Regions from separate parts of the Bacillus infantis NRRL B-14911 genome, predicted to be linked through region 2. Evidence: riboswitches for the same ligand, from Rfam matches in the RefSeq annotation. Region 2 holds a riboswitch; the other holds the start of a gene.
What was found. A riboswitch is a leader RNA that binds a small molecule or an ion and turns the genes downstream of it on or off. The one in region 2 is predicted to bind cyclic di-GMP.
Positions count from the first base shown of each region.

Region 1 (6,880 bases), 240 kb from region 2:
AAAAAAATTGGGAAACTATATGGAGGAACACTCGATATCTGCTGCTTTTGTTTTTAATCCGGATCATCAATTTTACTTAACGGGTTTTAAAGCTTTAATTTATTCAAGGCCCATTATCTTTCATCTGCAGCATGAAAAACCGTCGATGATTGTTCCCGGGCTTGAGGAAACCCATGCAAAAGAAAGCGGAAGCATTGATGATGTGCTTGTGTATTATGAGCACCCAAATGCTGAAAGAGTGGAGAAAACACACGCCGAGTATATCCAGGTCTTGGCAAAGCAAAGTCCTGATGGGGCAAAGATCGGTGTGGATCTATCGTTTATCCCTGGAGAGATTCTTTTATCCCTCCAAGAACTAGGCTACCAGGTGGTGGATATCGGGGCAGTTATTTATAAAATGCGGTTTGTTAAAGATGCGGAAGAGATTCATATGCTTGAACAGGCAGGGCAATTAGTGAATCTTGCGGTAAGTAAATCATTAACGAGAATCGGCATAGGAGTAACCGAGATGGAAATCGACGCAGCGGGAAATGCGGCTGTTTTTGAAGCTGCCTCTACTCAATACCCTGATGCCGTCCTTGATCTAGTGGTGATGTCTCCCTCTGGATTAACAAGAAGCATTATGCCGCATGTGTTCTCTAATACCAGAAAAATTGAAGCAGGGGATGTTATCATCCATAGCAGGCAGGTTGGTCTGAATGGATACCGCGCAGAATTAGAGAGAACGGTCATCGTCGGAAAACCCACAGCAGAGCAGCAAAAAGCATTCGAAGCCGCTATAGAGGCACAGCAGCGTGCTATCGATTTTATTAAACCAGGTGTTAAATTATCAGAAGTAGATAAAGCCGCCCGCCAGGTATTTGAACAGGCAGGGCTCGAAAAATTTGCCATCCACCGGACCGGGCATGGTATTGGCGTCTCAGCGCATGAACAGCCATTCCTGCGGTATGACCACCATGAAATTGTGGAAGAAGGCATGGCCTTTTCAATTGAACCGGGAATCTATATTCCTGGTGTGGGCGGCTTCAGGCATTCCGATACGGTTTTAATCACATCTGATGGCTGCCGATTGATTACGGAATATCCGCGTGATATGGAGTCTTTGCTTTTTTAATCTGGGACGAGGGCTGTCAGGAGGAAATATTGAAATAAATTGGTGAGTTGGTAGATTATTCAATGAATTGATTAAAATAAAGTGGAAAGTTGGTAGAATAAGCTGTAAAGTTGGTAGTTTATTGGACCAATTGATTAGATTAGCAAATACGAGATACTGAAATTGAACGCTTTATGTGGCCAGGTGAACTTAGGAAGAAAGGTATCTCCGCTAATTAAAATTTCCGGCTAAGAGAGCTTAAATGGTAAAGAAAGGGTAGGGATGATTTCACCCTCCCCTTTTTTGTGTACATTTCATGTAGGTAAAACTCATATAGGCGCTTCCTTTTTTAGGTTGTCTTTTTCTGGTGATTTACAATCCTTTTTTAACTGCATAGTTCCATTGCCTAATATAAGAGACGTTTAAAAGGGCTAGATTTTCATTTACCATTTTCACAAACCAGTTTAACTTTCCGTCCCACGGCTCTGCTAAATCAAGAGTCTGTAATTTCCAATCCAATTCTTCTAAAGTAAAATTGGCCTTTGCACTGTTTCTCTTCATGGAGGTAGTAACAAGGTTTTCCTTATGATTGCTACCTCCTTTTGTAACAGGCACTATATGGTCAATAGTGCATAATAAATCCCAATAAGCGGGGTGACACTCACTGTATCTCCAATTGGTATGAAAAGGAAAATCTTCGGGGTATAATATTGAAAGGATCCTCAATACCGGCGGAAAAATTAATTTTTCTCCACTATAGCGGTCTATGAAATGATCTCGCTGGAAGATGCTCAACATATCTGCTTTTGTATATGTTCTTTTTATATATTCGACCTTTTGGAATGGATAATAGGATTTAATCAGTTCTGAACCTGAATTAAGATGTCCTTTTTCAATTGAATCACAAATACAAGAAATGATATCGGCATTTTTCATTTGCACCCGCTCCATTGTTTGATGACTTTATATTAAAATACCCTAATGACTGAAATGGATTCTGGGAGTCTAGTCATTTATTCTTTAAAGAATAAAGGGGGACTTGTTAACTATTTCTCCGTTATAGATATGCCAATAATGATAATACTCTACAAAAAGTCTAGTCATGGAAGCCATATTAGATTATGATAAATGAAAGTAAATATATGGAAGGTGCAAAATGAAAAAATCCAGTACTCTAATCATTTCATCCTTATTAATCTTAAGTGTTTCTTTCTCTATGAACGCAGAAGCAAAAACAACGAGTGCCGCCAAAACCTATAAAAACTGCACAGAATTAAACAAAGATTATAAAGGCGGAGTAGCCCGTTCTTCTTCTGCAAAAAACAAGGGTGGAAAGACAAAATATAAACCATATGTATCCCAGGCTTTGTATGATGCAAATAAATCAAAGGACCGCGATGGAGACAGTATAGCTTGCGAAAAATAAAAGCCAAGGGGACAGGTCCCTTGGCTCTTTTTGATATTGGGCCACGGGGTCTGTCCCCATGGCTCCATGGTTTGAATTGGAAGTCTTGCCGCTTATCCTTTAAAATTAAATAGATAAATATACAGGCAAATTCATCGAAAGGTGAAGACGCAAAACTATAGGGGCTAAAGCCAAAAGGCTATGTCTGCCAGTTACCGATTCATCTTTATGGACGATAGGCTAATCGGTTTTGGTTGGTCTATTTTTTATGCTGAAGGATTGAGGAAAATGAAGAGGGACAGCAATGATGAACATACAATTTGCACAAGGTTTTGGATTAGGGGCACTGACTGTTTTATTGAGTGTGATTTATGTTTTCAGAAGATGGAAAAAGAAAGAAACGGACTCTTTTAAAAATCATGAAAGCTATATGCATGTGATCGAAAACACCAAGGATTTTCTTTATTATTGCCAAGTCTATCCGGAGCTGCAATTCAAATATCTTGGTCCTTCAGCTGAATGCTTTTTCGGCGAAGGATCCAATGCGGATGCCTATCAGGACGCTGGTGTTGCCTTCAGGGATATTCACCCGGAGGATATGGATATTCTCCAAAAAAAAGTCCATGGACAGGTGGATTTCAATCAAGCAATCGTTCAGCGCTGGAAAGATAAAGACGGCAACTATCGATGGTTTGAAGAGTATGCGACTCCCATATATGAAAATGGGGTGCTGGTTGCTCTTCAAGGAGTGGTGCGGAATATCGATGAGAGAAAAAAGCTGGAGGAGACATTGACATATCGAATCGCCCATGATGCGTTGACAGACATATATAACCGTGAATTCTTCGAGCAAATGATGGAGAAATATAATGAACGTGAGGATACAGCTGCAGCCATCATTTTGTGTGATTTGGACGGTCTGAAATGTTTAAATGACAACCACGGACACAAAACAGGGGATTTTCTAATTAAAGAAACAGCACATCTATTAGAACGCTTTTTTACAGAGGATGCTTATGTTTCCAGGATTGGAGGAGATGAATTTGCCGTCATTCTTTTAAAAAAGGAAAAAGAACAGGTGGAGTTACTGGCCGAAAAGCTAGCTGAAGAGATTAGCAGGTATAATGAAAGCAGCCAGGAAGTCAAAATCAACCTATCAATAGGCTTTGCGTTCAGTGAAAATTCCCGAGGCGTAATGGAACGCTTATTTGTTGAAGCGGATAACCATATGTATCAGCATAAAAGAACGAAAAAAGGTGCCTGAATCTATCCTAACAGATGGGAGAGAGATGCCTTTCTTCGCAAAAATGGAGGATAAAAATGCCTGCCAAAAAAAGAATCAGAGACTATGGAGTAAAAATAGGAACCCTTCAGACAGGTCCGCGCAATAGCATCACAGATGTGGAAGGCGTAACCGTGGGGCATACGACGCTGAGCGATGGTGCCAAACAAACCGGTGTCACAGCGATTGTGCCGCATCCGGGGAATCTTTTTAAAGAAAAGCTGATCGCCGCAACCCATGTGATCAACGGGTTTGGGAAGAGTATGGGAACAATTCAGATCAATGAGCTGGGTACGCTTGAATCCCCGATCATCCTGACCAACACGCTCGGCATCGGTACAGCGGCAGATGCTTTGATTCAGTATATGCTGGAGTCTAATCCCGAAATCGGCCGGACGACTGGAACGGTAAATCCGGTGGTGTGTGAATGCAATGATATGTTTTTGAATGATATCAGGGCTGGGTTTATAGAGCGGGAGCATGTTTTCCAGGCACTGCAGAATGCCTCGGCCGAGGTGGAAGAGGGAACGGCTGGAGCCGGGACCGGCATGCTTTGCTATTCGCTGAAGGGCGGGATCGGGACAGCTTCAAGGGTAATGGAGATGGACCATGGGACATATACATTGGGCGTTCTCGTGCTGACGAATTTCGGCGGTTTAAAGGATCTGCGGGTGAATGGGAAAGCGGTCGGGGTAGAGCTGAGTGAGGCTATCCAAGCTAAGGAGGAGCAGGATAAAGGTTCAGTTATCATCATTGTGGCTACAGATCTGCCTGTGTCAGAGAGGCAGCTAAATCGAATTATTAAAAGGACGGTTACAGGATTGTCCCGGACGGGGTCAATCATCGGGACGGGAAGCGGCGAGGTTGTCATCGGGTTTTCGACTGCTGCGAAAATCCCTCATGAAAAACCGGCAGATCGCCTGACCTTTTCTATAATACATGAAGAGGATATCGATCTGGCCTTCAGGGCGGCAGGCGATGCAACGGAAGAAGCTGTCCTGAATTCTTTGGCAGCGGCAACACGGGTGGTGGGCCGGAATGGGAATGTGCGGCCGGCTTTGAGTGATTTGCTGCGGGAGAATGGTATCCGGCTGGTGTAAAAAAAGCCATGCCCCCAATATTGCGGGGCAAGGCTCCTATTCATGATCAATCAATTCTCCGTACTTTTTCATATTATCTTCAGTCAAAACCCCAGCTTTATAAAAATGATTTGCATAAACGAACAGCATCATTTCATTTTCTTCGGTAAACTCCAGCTTCTCCATGATAAGATTGATCGTCTCCGCATGCTCTTCAGGACTGGTGTACATCGTATTCCAGGCGCGGACCTGCTGTTCAGGGATCCCGCTGAAAATGGCAGCTTCCAGCTCTTCCGGCGGGACCGGCTCCTTTAAGTGTGCGTAGGGGTCTTCATCAATGTCAGTGTAGATGAAGCCGATCGGATTATATTCCTCCAAAGGGTAGGTGTATTGCCCGCTTGAGGTTGTAACCACTGCGTTTATTTGGTTTACTTCCAGCTTTCCATCTGCTAGAAGAACGGATTCCTCCAAGCTGCTAATCTCGCTTATAAAGTCAGGCGCAGCCAGCCAATAGCGCTGACCCTGCGGCAGCTGTGCGATATATTCCCCAAGCAGCATATCTTCTAATTTTCCTTCATCTTTTAATCTTGTATAAAGCACCGGCCTATAAAAATACTGCACAGTCAAATCCTTCATATAAATGGTCCACTGGGCATCCGGGCATTCAAACAGAACACGGAAGGCAAAGCCCGCAGCCGTTTTCTGCAGCTCATAGTATATCAGCCATTGGCCGGTCTGCAGCTGCTCAGCGGCTTCTTCTTCAGTGATATCATGGAAAGTAATGTGAATATAAGGCTTGGTGGAAAAACCGCTCTCTGTATTGATATAAAGATGAAGATTGCCATTCTCCCGCTCAATCCGCTCTATGATGGCATCATGGAGGCTATCTGTGAAAACTTCCTGGACAGCAGGTGATAAATGGGCAGCAGCCTGTGTTGTCTGCTCGTATGCGGCATCCAAAACCTGTTCAAACTCCCTGTCACTATTACGCATCCATTGAATATATTCCTCCCGGACCGATTTTGGCAGGGAAGGCTGATTGAGCGTTCCATTTTCAAGATAAGGAACAAAGCGGCTCGGGAGCACAGTCAGCAGCTCAGCTTTTATATCCTCCAGTTCCTCTTTCAGGCGGGCAGGGAGATCTTCTCCTTCTTCCTTGGCTTCTCTCAAGGTGCTTTCCCAGTCAGAGTCTGTCTCAGGAATGGAGAGGAGGTTATGCTTTAAGAATGCTTCTTTTGCTTGAGTTGTTAGATTCCACATTGGGGCACCTCAAATCATTGGTAAAGTAGTATATTGTACATCTCCATTAAATCTAGTAAACAACCCCAAATTGCCGCGATGCGCAGCCATGGCATGTATCATTGTCAAACCGATGCTCCTTGGCAACCTTTTCACCGCAAAACTGACACTTTCGATATTGCCTTTTTCTGGTGTTAATAGTCTTAAGCAGCAGTTCAAGCATCACGTCCTGCTGCTCTTCTCTGTTCAAGGATTGAACTTCCTTCCAGGATAAAGAATGTTTTGTATAAATGCCAGGCACCGGAGCCGGAATAGGTCCATTCCATTGTACAGCTTCATATCCAAAGTCCAGACCAGCATCGGTAAAACGGATATAAACCTCTGGTTCATCGGCAAATCCATCAAGCTTAAAATAAGCGGCATGATTACCAGTAAAGCTGTTAATTGAGTATTGATCATTAAGGGATTCAATCCAGGTGAAGGCCTTCATTTTTAAAGATTTCAATGTGAGCATCCTTTTGGCTTTTTCTATTATTATAGCATTCTGGAAATTTATGTGCCCCTGCTCATTCATGCCATTACCGCGAGTAAGGGAGCCAAGGGGACAGACCCCTGGCCCAAAACGGAGCCAAGGACAGAGCCAAGGGGACAGACCCCCTGGCCCAAAACGGAGCCAAGGGACCTGACCCCCTGGCCCACCAACCAACCCAAGAAACCCGCTCCTCAAGCTGTTTATCCCCTCAAACTTTCGGCAATAATGCTTAATGAAGAGATTAATCTGC
Region 1 covers NC_022524.1:795,810-802,689, forward strand. The annotation lists gene N288_RS04205 (M24 family metallopeptidase) at 1-1,114, shown strand, start outside; gene N288_RS04210 (HNH endonuclease signature motif containing protein) at 1,466-2,029, opposite strand; gene N288_RS04215 (excalibur calcium-binding domain-containing protein) at 2,310-2,519, shown strand; cyclic di-GMP riboswitch class I at 2,634-2,718, shown strand; gene N288_RS04220 (sensor domain-containing diguanylate cyclase) at 2,803-3,762, shown strand; gene N288_RS04225 (DmpA family aminopeptidase) at 3,819-4,880, shown strand; gene N288_RS04230 (DUF4085 domain-containing protein) at 4,917-6,119, opposite strand; gene N288_RS24235 (hypothetical protein) at 6,172-6,603, opposite strand.
Region 1: linked by a shared signal. The riboswitch ahead of N288_RS04220 (sensor domain-containing diguanylate cyclase) and the one ahead of N288_RS03045 (hypothetical protein) in region 2 are both predicted to bind cyclic di-GMP.

Region 2 (9,798 bases):
TAGATTCTGGATAGGAGTGTGAGAGATGAAAGCCGTAACTTACCAAGGTTCCAAAGATATTCAAGTCAAGGAAGTTGAAGATCCAAGGATTGAGAAAAATGATGATGTTATTGTCAAAATAACTTCCACAGCGATTTGCGGGTCAGATCTGCATATCTACCAGGGAAATATGCCCCTGAGGGAAGGCTATATTATCGGACATGAACCGATGGGCATTGTTGAAGAGGTTGGCCCTGAGGTTACGAAGGTGAAAAAAGGGGACAGGGTTGTCATTCCTTTTAACGTTTCCTGCGGGCAGTGCTTCTTCTGCCAGCATGACATGGAAAGCCAATGCGATAATTCCAATCCTCACCAGGATACAGGCGCTTACTTTGGCTATACAGAAAGATACGGAAACTACCCTGGCGGCCAGGCAGAGTATCTGCGCGTCCCTTATGGAAATTTTGTACCGTTTGTTGTACCCGAATCCAATGAAATGGAAGACGAGGAGCTGCTGTTCCTTTCCGATGTTCTCCCGACTGCTTATTGGAGCGTTCTTCATTCCGGCGTCAAAAAGGGTGACACGGTCGTCGTCCTGGGCTGCGGACCGATCGGCTTGATGGCCCAGAAATTCGCCTGGATGAAAGGCGCTTCCCGAGTGATTGCAGTCGACCATCTTGACTACCGCCTGCAGCATGCCAAGCTCGTCAATAAGGTTGAAACCTTCAACTTCAGTGAACATGATGATATGGGTGATTATCTGAAGGAAATCACAAGCGGCGGTGCCGAGGTTGTCATCGACTGCGTCGGCATGGACGGGAAGAAATCAGCGATTGAAAAAATCGAGCAAAAGCTGAAGCTTCAGGGAGGAACACTCGGGCCTATCCAGATGGCAACGAAGGCTGTCAAGAAATTCGGAACAGTCCAGCTGACCGGCGTTTACGGTGCAACCTACAATATGTTCCCGCTTGAAGCTTTCTTCTCCAGGAACGTAACGATTAAAACAGGACAGGCACCAGTTATCCATCTGATGCCGGAAATCTATAATATGATTGAAGAGAAAAAGATTGATCCGACCCACATTGTCAGCCACAAACTGCCCCTCGCAGATGCGGCACGCGGCTACCATCTGTTCAATGAACATGAAGACGATTGCACAAAGGTTGTATTGAAGCCATAAACAGCAGGCAGGTCCTTTCCGGGCCTGCCTTTCCTTTTGGCATTTTGCAGGATATCCACCTGATGTCAGAGAAATGTATGGGTACTATTTCTTTTAAAGCAGGTGGAAAAATGAACAAACTGTTTTTGGAAAATGATGCCCTTGCGCTGGCGGAGCTGGTCAAAAAGAAAGAAGCTGCGCCGATTGAGCTGGCAGAAGCCGCCATTGAGAATATTGAAGCGTTGAATCCTGGGCTTAATGCGGTAATCAATAAAATGTATGACCAGGCAAAAAAGGCTGCTTTATCTGCTGATCTAGAGGGAAGTTTTGCAGGAGTGCCGATGCTGCTGAAAGATATCACGCAGGAAATCGCGGGAGAAAGAATCACTTCAGGCTCTAAGGCGCTGCAGAATTACCGTGCAAAGAGCGATTCTGAATTTGTGGCCAGGCTCCGGCGGACGGGTGCCATTTTTATAGGGCAGACGAATGTTCCCGAGCTTGCATTAATGGGGATTACAGAGCCTGAATTTCACGGACCGGCCAGGAATCCATGGAATCCTGATTACACTCCGGGCGGCTCAAGCGGCGGTTCCGCTGCAGCAGTGGCGAGCGGGATGGTGCCGATTGCAGGCGCCAATGACGGCGGCGGCTCGATCCGCATCCCTGCCGCTTATTGCGGCCTGTTCGGCCTGAAGCCGGGCAGGGGAAGGACACCGGCCGGCCCTGGGATTGGCCGGCATTGGCAGGGGGCTTCATCCGACCATGTGCTCACCCGTTCGGTCAGGGACAGCGCTGCCATGCTAGATGAGCTGCATGGACCGGAAAAAGGCGGCGCCTTCTACGCTATTCCCCCATCAGAATCGTATCTGGGCTGTCTGGAAAAGCCGCTCCCAAAAACCATGAAAATTGCTTATACCACAGCTTCCCCGCTTGGCACCGATGTCCATCCCGACTGCAGGGAAGCTGTGCTCCGCACGGCTGCTATCCTCGAAGATCTGGGGTACCGGACCGAAGAAGCTGAACCGGATATAGACGGGAAGAAGCTTGCCCAAAGCTATATCACCATGTACTTTGGAGAGGTGGCTGCGGCGCTGGCTGGAATGGAGGCAACACTCGGGCGGAAGGTGTCCAGGACGGATGTGGAAGCATCTACATGGCTCCTCGGGATGCTTGGAAAAACAATCTCTGCCGGGGATTTTGTCCTGAGCATGAGGGAATGGGACAAAGCCGCCTATGTGATGGATTCTTTCCATGAGACCTATGACTTTTATTTGACTCCTGCCACTGCTTTTCCGCCTGCAAGGATCGGCGAGCTCAGCCTTAAAAATGCAGAAAAAACAGCTGTCCGGCTGATCAGCATGCTGAAGCTGGGAAAGCTTGCCCAAAAGGCCGGGCTTGCCGGCCAGCTCGCTGAAAACAGCCTGAAGCGGACGCCGTTCACCCAGCTCGCCAACCTGACAGGGCAGCCGGCGATGAGCGTGCCCCTGCACAGTACAGCAGAGGGCTTGCCATGCGGTGTTCAGTTTATGGCAGCCAAAGGGCGTGAGGATCTTTTGTTCCGGCTTGCATTTGAACTGGAACAGACGCCTCATTGGCTAAGGAAATATTGAGATGCAGTTAGGGGATTTTTTACTGGGGGACGTAGCTCAGCTGGCATGAAGGCTGGACATCTGGAACATCATAAGCTAGTATCAGAACGGTACACAACTTTTTGTAAAACTGGGCATGCTCTAAAAAAGCAGCTCTGGAATAGATGAGATTTTTTTGCAAAAGAAGGAGATAGTTATGACTGAAAATCAATCTGTAGTTACCGGCCTGAAGCCTTTTATCCAGGAAGTCTGGGAAAAATCCGGCTTTAATGAGCCAACCGCCGTTCAATCGAAGAGCATCCCCTTTATCCAGGAGGGCAGGGACGTGATCGCCGAATCGCCGACAGGGACAGGCAAGACGCTTGCTTACCTGCTGCCGCTTCTTGATAAAATCGATCCCGGCAAAAAAGCGGTTCAAGCCGTTATTGTGGCCCCTTCACAGGAGCTTGTTATGCAAATCTTCTCGGAGGTCCAAAAGTGGGCAGAAGGAAGCGGCATAAAAGGAGCCACCTTCATCGGCGGCGCCAATACGAAAAGACAGCTAGAAAAGCTGAAGAAGCACCCGCAGATCGCTTTGGGCACGCCTGGGCGGATGCTCGAGCTGATCAAACAGAAAAAACTGAAGATGCATGAAGTCAAAACGGTTGTGCTCGATGAGGGAGATCAGCTCCTTGTTCCTGAGCATCTTGAGACAGTAAAGACCATTTTAAAGTCAACCCTTGCTGACAGGCAGCTTGCTTTCTTTTCAGCAACACTTCCTGAAAGCACCGCGAAGGTTGCACAGGAGCTCTCCGCTGATGCCGAGCTCATCCGCGTAGGGAAGGAAGAGGCAATCCCTTCAGATGTGGACCATATTTATTTTGCCTGTGAGCAGCGGGATAAAATTAAACTCCTTGAAAAGATCTCCCGTGTAAAGGATATCAAGGGGCTTGCCTTTGTAAAGGATATCGGCAATCTGGCTGTCCTTTCCGAAAAGCTTGATTTTAAAGGCGTGAAGGCCGGAATCCTGCATAGCGACCTGGACAAAATGGACAGGCAGAAGCATTTGAAAAATTTCCGCGAAGGAAAAAGCAGCCTGCTGTTCGCAACAGATGTGGCTGCAAGGGGCCTTGACATCCAGGGTGTCACTCATGTTGTGCACTATGATTTTCCGAAAGACATCAAGCAATATGTCCACCGCTCAGGGCGCACGGGCCGTTTCGGCGCAAGCGGGACGGTCATCTCGCTCGTCACCGAAAGGGAAGAACGCGAACTGAAGAAGTTTTGCCAGGAGCTTGGCATCACGCCGGAGAAGAAAATGTTTTATTCCGGTGATATCGTTGACGCTGATAGAAGAAGGTAATAGGGAGCTGACAACCCGGGTTTGGGTTGTCAGCTTTTTTTGTTGGGTTTTTGTGAAAAAATGTAAGGTGGAAAAAATATCGGCTGTTTTGGGTGGAATAATTGAAAAAGTAGGGTGAATACATGAAAAAGTAGGGTGAATAAACGGAAAAGTAGGATGAATAAACGGAAAAGTAGGGTGATTAACTTAAATTGACCGGGGATCCACCCTAAATGAATCAGGATCCACTCTAAATTGGTCTGATTCAACAAGATGGAACAGCAGAATTAAACCCAGCCTTAAAGAAAAAGATCATTTCCTAGAAAAACACCACAAATCCACCAGCGAATATTCGAGGTCCTCTCTAACCAACCTTCATTATAGTAAAGGATTCAGAAAATATGCTAAAATATGAAAGTAAACTCAATGTGAAAGGAATCGATTCCTATATGAAAAATCCAAGGCTGAAAAAGCTCCAGGAAGAATGGCTCCTGGAGGCCACTATAGATGAGATGCAGGAGAAATTGGAGAAGGGCGAGGTTTCATCGAAAGAGCTTGTGCTGATGTACCTGCACAGGATTGCGCAGAAGGATAAGAACGGCCCGGCCATCAACTCTGTACTTGAGGTCAATCCGGATGCTGTCCAGATTGCGGCGGCACTGGATGCCGAACGTAAGCTGAAGGGCAGCCGCGGGCCGCTGCATGGCATTCCTGTACTGATCAAGGATAATATTGATACTGCTGATAAAATGCACACCAGTGCCGGATCTCTTGCACTGAAGGAGTCGGTTGCAAAAGAGGATTCCTATGTGGCCGAAGCTTTAAGAAAGGCCGGAGCCGTTATTCTCGGAAAAACGAATATGACGGAATGGGCCAATTTTATGACAGAGGGCATGCCGAGCGGCTACAGCTCAAGGGGCGGGCAGGTGCTGAATCCTTATGGGCCGGGTAATTTTGATGTCGGCGGCTCCAGTTCGGGTTCAGGTGCAGCCATCGCTTCGAACTTTGCGGCAGTTTCTGTCGGAACGGAGACGTCAGGCTCGATTCTCAGCCCGGCAAGCCAAAACTCGCTTGTCGGCATTAAGCCGACGGTCGGCCTGATCAGCAGAAGGGGGATCATCCCGATTGCGCATTCCCAGGATACCGCTGGCCCAATGGCAAGAACCGTCAGGGATGCCGTTTACCTTCTCGATGTGCTTGCCGGCAATGATGACAGGGATCCTGCCGTGCAGAACAATCCGGAGTCAGATTATACCGAGTTTGCAGGTTTTCTTGATGAAAACGGGCTGAAGGGCAAAAGGATCGGCATTGCACGTGAAGTGTATTTTGATTATTTGAGCGGGGACAAGCTTGAAGTGATGAACCATGCGGTTGAACAGCTGAAAGCTCTTGGTGCCGAGGTGGTTGACCCTGTAGAAATCCCTTCTACAAAAAATAATTGGAAGTATGATGTGCTTACATACGAATTCAAAGCAGATCTTAACGCCTACCTGCGCGGCGTTGCTCCTCATATAAAAGTGAAATCCCTTGCCGATGTGATTGCCTTTAACCTCGAAAACAGTGAAGCAGCCCTTAAGTACGGGCAGACCATCCTGGAGGAAGCCGAAAGAACAAGCGGGACTTTGACTGAAGAGGCTTATATCAGCTCGCTTGAGGAGGATGTCTACTTTTCGACTGAGGAGGGAATTGATCATGTCCTGAAAGAGCATCATCTTGATGCAATCGTGACGCCGAACAATTTTGGAGCGGGTATTCCGGCAAAGGCAGGCTATCCTTCCATCACAGTACCGGCAGGCTATTCCTTAGAGAATGAGCCTGTGGGCATTACGTTTACCGGCACTGCTTTTTCAGAAGCCGGTCTGATCAGCATGGCCTATGCTTTCGAGCAGGGGACAAAAGTGAGGAAATCCCCTCTCCTGTAAGGCCGCCAAAGCAGAATAACACATAGTGAAAAGGCCCATACTACCAGAGAACACGCTAGTAAAGGAGCGAGGCAGCATGGGCAGGACAAAGCTTGGAAATGCAAATGCACAGCGCAACAATAATAAAAAAAGAGAAGGCTGGACAAGCGAAGAGCTGGTGGAATTCAACACCGGCACGAAAAGCAAGAAAGAAAATCAGCCTAAAGACTAAGAAGAAGGCCCCCGTCATCAGGGGGCCTTTTTGCGTAAAAAATACCTTTATTTTTCCTGAAAAGTGATTATAATCAAATTAACAACTTACTGATAAAGGCAAACCTGTCGAAAGGCAGGGACGCAAAGCTATGGGCCTTCCCGCATCAGCGGTTGGCTGCCAGGCTGCCGGGCTCCTTTTTATGGATGTCATGGCATCATACAAAGGAGAGTATACAATGACAATCAAATTTTTTAAGACAGCTCTTTTGGCTGTACTGCTCGTGTTTGCAGCCTGCCCCGTGAAAGGAGAGGCTGCTGATATGAACCGCTCAACCTGGCTGTGGGATACAGCAGCCATAAAGGACAGGTCTGATGAAATCATTCAATTCCTGGCGGACAGGCAGGCAGATCAGCTGTATCTGCAGATTGACCAGAGCCTGCCGGCCGCTGTCTACCAATCTTTTATAGAAAAAGCAAATGCCGGCGGAATCAGTGTCCATGCATTGGATGGAGCACCTAAATGGGCCACGGCAAAAGGTGAAGCAGCGATGCGCAGCTTCTTCTCCTGGGTAGCTGCTTATCAGGAGCAGGCAAGCCCTGCCCAGCAGTTTTCAGGCATCCACCTGGATATCGAGCCCTATCTTCTGCCAGGCTGGGAAAGCAATTATAAAAACACCGTGGTGAATTATCAGACCCGTATGCTGCAGGCAGCCTCCTTGTCCGCAGAGCTCAGTCTTCCGTTGGGGGCAGATATGCCTTTCTGGTTTGATGAAATGATGTTCAGCAATAAATTCGGCAAAGATTCCCTCGCAGGCTGGGTCATAAAGAATACTGACAGTGTGACGATCATGGCCTACAGAGATACAGCAGCAGGCCCTAATGGGATGATTGAGCTGTCCAGGAACGAGGTTGAGCTTGCGGCACAATATGGGAAAAAGATAGAAATTGCCGCAGAAACAGGGGCTTCTTCTGAAGCGGCGTATATCACTTTTTATGAGGAAGGCACACTAAGAATGGAAGAACAGCTTTCACTTGTCCGTGACGCTTATTCCTCAGATTCCCATGTGGGATTCGCTGTCCATCATCTTCAAAGCTGGATGGATTTGAGGCCATAATCATCTTTGGAAAATGCCTATTTTTAAAAAATAGGTATTTTTTTACGTTCAGTACCTTGTAATGTTCAATAGTGTATTGTATGATGGGTTTGTGAATGAATGGAAGGATTTACATGACTACTGAATAATGTTCACTACCGGTGGAGGTGCAAGGATTGAATGTTCAATTCAAGAAGGGTGTTCTTGAGCTGTGCGTGCTGCTGCTGATTTCTAAGAAAGATCAGTATGGCTACGAGCTCGCGCAAAACATCTCGGATAAAATCGAGGTGGCTGAAGGGACGCTCTATCCTTTGCTCAGAAGACTGACAAAAGAAGAGTATTTAACAACCTATCTGGCAGAATCAACGGAAGGGCCTCCCAGAAAATACTATTCACTGACAGAAAAGGGCAGGGATTATATGAATATGCTGATCGAGGAATGGCAGCAGTTTTCATTGGCGGTTAATCAATTTGTTGAGGAGGGAAAGTCCAGTGGCAGGGAATGAGTTTTTAGAAAGGCTGGAAAAGCTGCTTGGTAAGGTGCCGGAATATGACCGGCGGGAAATGCTGTACGATTATGAGGAGCATTTTGAAATCGGGCTTGCAAACGGCAGGACGGAAAGGGAAATCATGGAGGAGCTCGGTGACCCGCATGTCATTGCGCGCGACCTGCTTGCAGACTACAGGATTGTCAAAGCGGAGAAAACGCAGTCGGTCTCCAATATTTTTCAAGCTGCGACAGCGGCGGTCAGCCTCAGCTTTTTCAATCTGGTCTTTATACTTGGGCCGCTGATCGGCCTCGCAGGCGTCTATATTTCACTATGTGCGGTGGCGCTCGTTTTGACATTGTCGCCATTTGCCTTGCTGGGGTCTTCGTTTTTTACGGGCTTTGAGGATATGACCCTGAATTTCTTTGCTTCGCTGGCACTGTTCAGCCTGGGCCTGCTGCTTAGCATCGGAATGATTTATGTCGGCAAATTTTTCTACCGGGTACTTCTCGGCTATATCAAATTCAATGTCAGGCTAGTCAAAGGAAAAGGAGAGAAGGCGGCATGAAGAAAATGGTGGCGGGTTTGGTCGTTTTATTCCTGATCGGTGTCGGCGGTTCAGCCATTACACTCAGCGCTTCGGGAGGTCTGAATTTTAACACGGTTGAGATTAATCAAAGCGAGACGATAAAAGCAGATTCCATCCAGCATATCTCAGTAAATAGCGCTTCTACAGATGTGGTCATCAGGGAAGCTGGCAGCGAGAAAGATATAAAGGTGGCACTAACGGGGAAAGTCAGCAAAAAGCTCAAAGATGATTATAAACTGAAGGTCAGCGAAGATGACGGCACCCTGAATGTCGACCTTGATGTGAAGAATATGTTCCGCATGGGAGTGGTTATCATCCGTGATGTGAAAATCGAGATGCTTCTTCCGAAAAAGGAATATGAGGAACTGGCAGTACAGGTATTATCCGGCGATATCAAAGCGGAAAACATTCAAAGCAAGGACAGCATTTTTGAGACAAAGAGCGGTGATGTTGCGCTGAAGAGAATGGAAGCCGGAGGCCAAATGGAAATCCAGGTGGCGAGCGGCGATGTAAGGGTAGAAGATTCAAAGGCGAAGGAATTGAAGTTTAAGGCAGCAAGCGGGGACATGCAAATCGATGGGTCAGCCGCAGAGTCAGCAGATTTATATACAGCTTCAGGGGATATAAAAATCAGCGAACTTTCCGGGGATATCGCTGCAAAAATTACTTCGGGCGACCTGAACATCAGCAATGATCAGCTGGCAGCCAGCATTACTGCCGAAACGGCAAGCGGGGATGTCAATATTTCATTCAAAGAGGAGCCAAGCGATATGATGGTTGATTTTAAGGCAACCTCCGGGGAGGGCAATGTCCAGCTTGATAGATTTCTTTTTGAAGAAAAAGAAGAAGACAGGATTCTCGGCAAAATTGGTTCAGGCGAGCATGTGGTAAAGGTTCATACTGCGTCCGGGGATTTTAATCTAAACTAACAATAGCGTGTCCAGGCGGAAAGCCCGGGCACGCTTTTATTTTTGGACAGGAATCTGTGTCCTAGTATTCAGCAACCACCATATCCCAGTAGGTTAATGACGGAATGCTGAATATAACATTCCCGTTTTCCTGCCTGAACGGAAGCTCTTCAGGCCTGCTGCCTTTAATATCAGGGGAGGCAAACCATAGGTTTTTGACCTTCCGATCTTCCTCTAAACTAAATGTAAGGTCCCGCCGTTCCTTTGGCTTAGCTTGATCGGCATTTGTATCGCGCCATTCCATATGGACCGCATCCAGGAAGTTGATGAAATGGAGGATTTTCCTGTTTCCGGATTCTTTCGGCAGCACCCAGATCTTTTGCTGTTCAGGATCTCCCATCGCTAATGGCAGCCCTTCATGGGATATGATCGCTGCCTCAGAGTCCCGCGTATGATCTCGCAGGATATTCTCATAAGCTGTTAAAAAATCATAATAACTGGCCATTTCTTGCTGAAGGCCTTCGGACACCTGAAGTTGATTGTGAGGGAAATATTCC
Region 2 covers NC_022524.1:551,587-561,384, forward strand. The annotation lists gene N288_RS03025 (zinc-dependent alcohol dehydrogenase) at 26-1,159, shown strand; gene N288_RS03030 (amidase) at 1,270-2,748, shown strand; gene N288_RS03035 (DEAD/DEAH box helicase) at 2,924-4,069, shown strand; gene N288_RS03040 (amidase) at 4,498-5,970, shown strand; gene N288_RS25610 (hypothetical protein) at 6,047-6,181, shown strand; cyclic di-GMP riboswitch class I at 6,269-6,353, shown strand; gene N288_RS03045 (hypothetical protein) at 6,399-7,277, shown strand; gene N288_RS03050 (PadR family transcriptional regulator) at 7,433-7,762, shown strand; gene N288_RS03055 (DUF1700 domain-containing protein) at 7,749-8,312, shown strand; gene N288_RS03060 (DUF4097 domain-containing protein) at 8,309-9,262, shown strand; gene N288_RS03065 (glycoside hydrolase family 66 protein) at 9,324-9,798, opposite strand, start outside.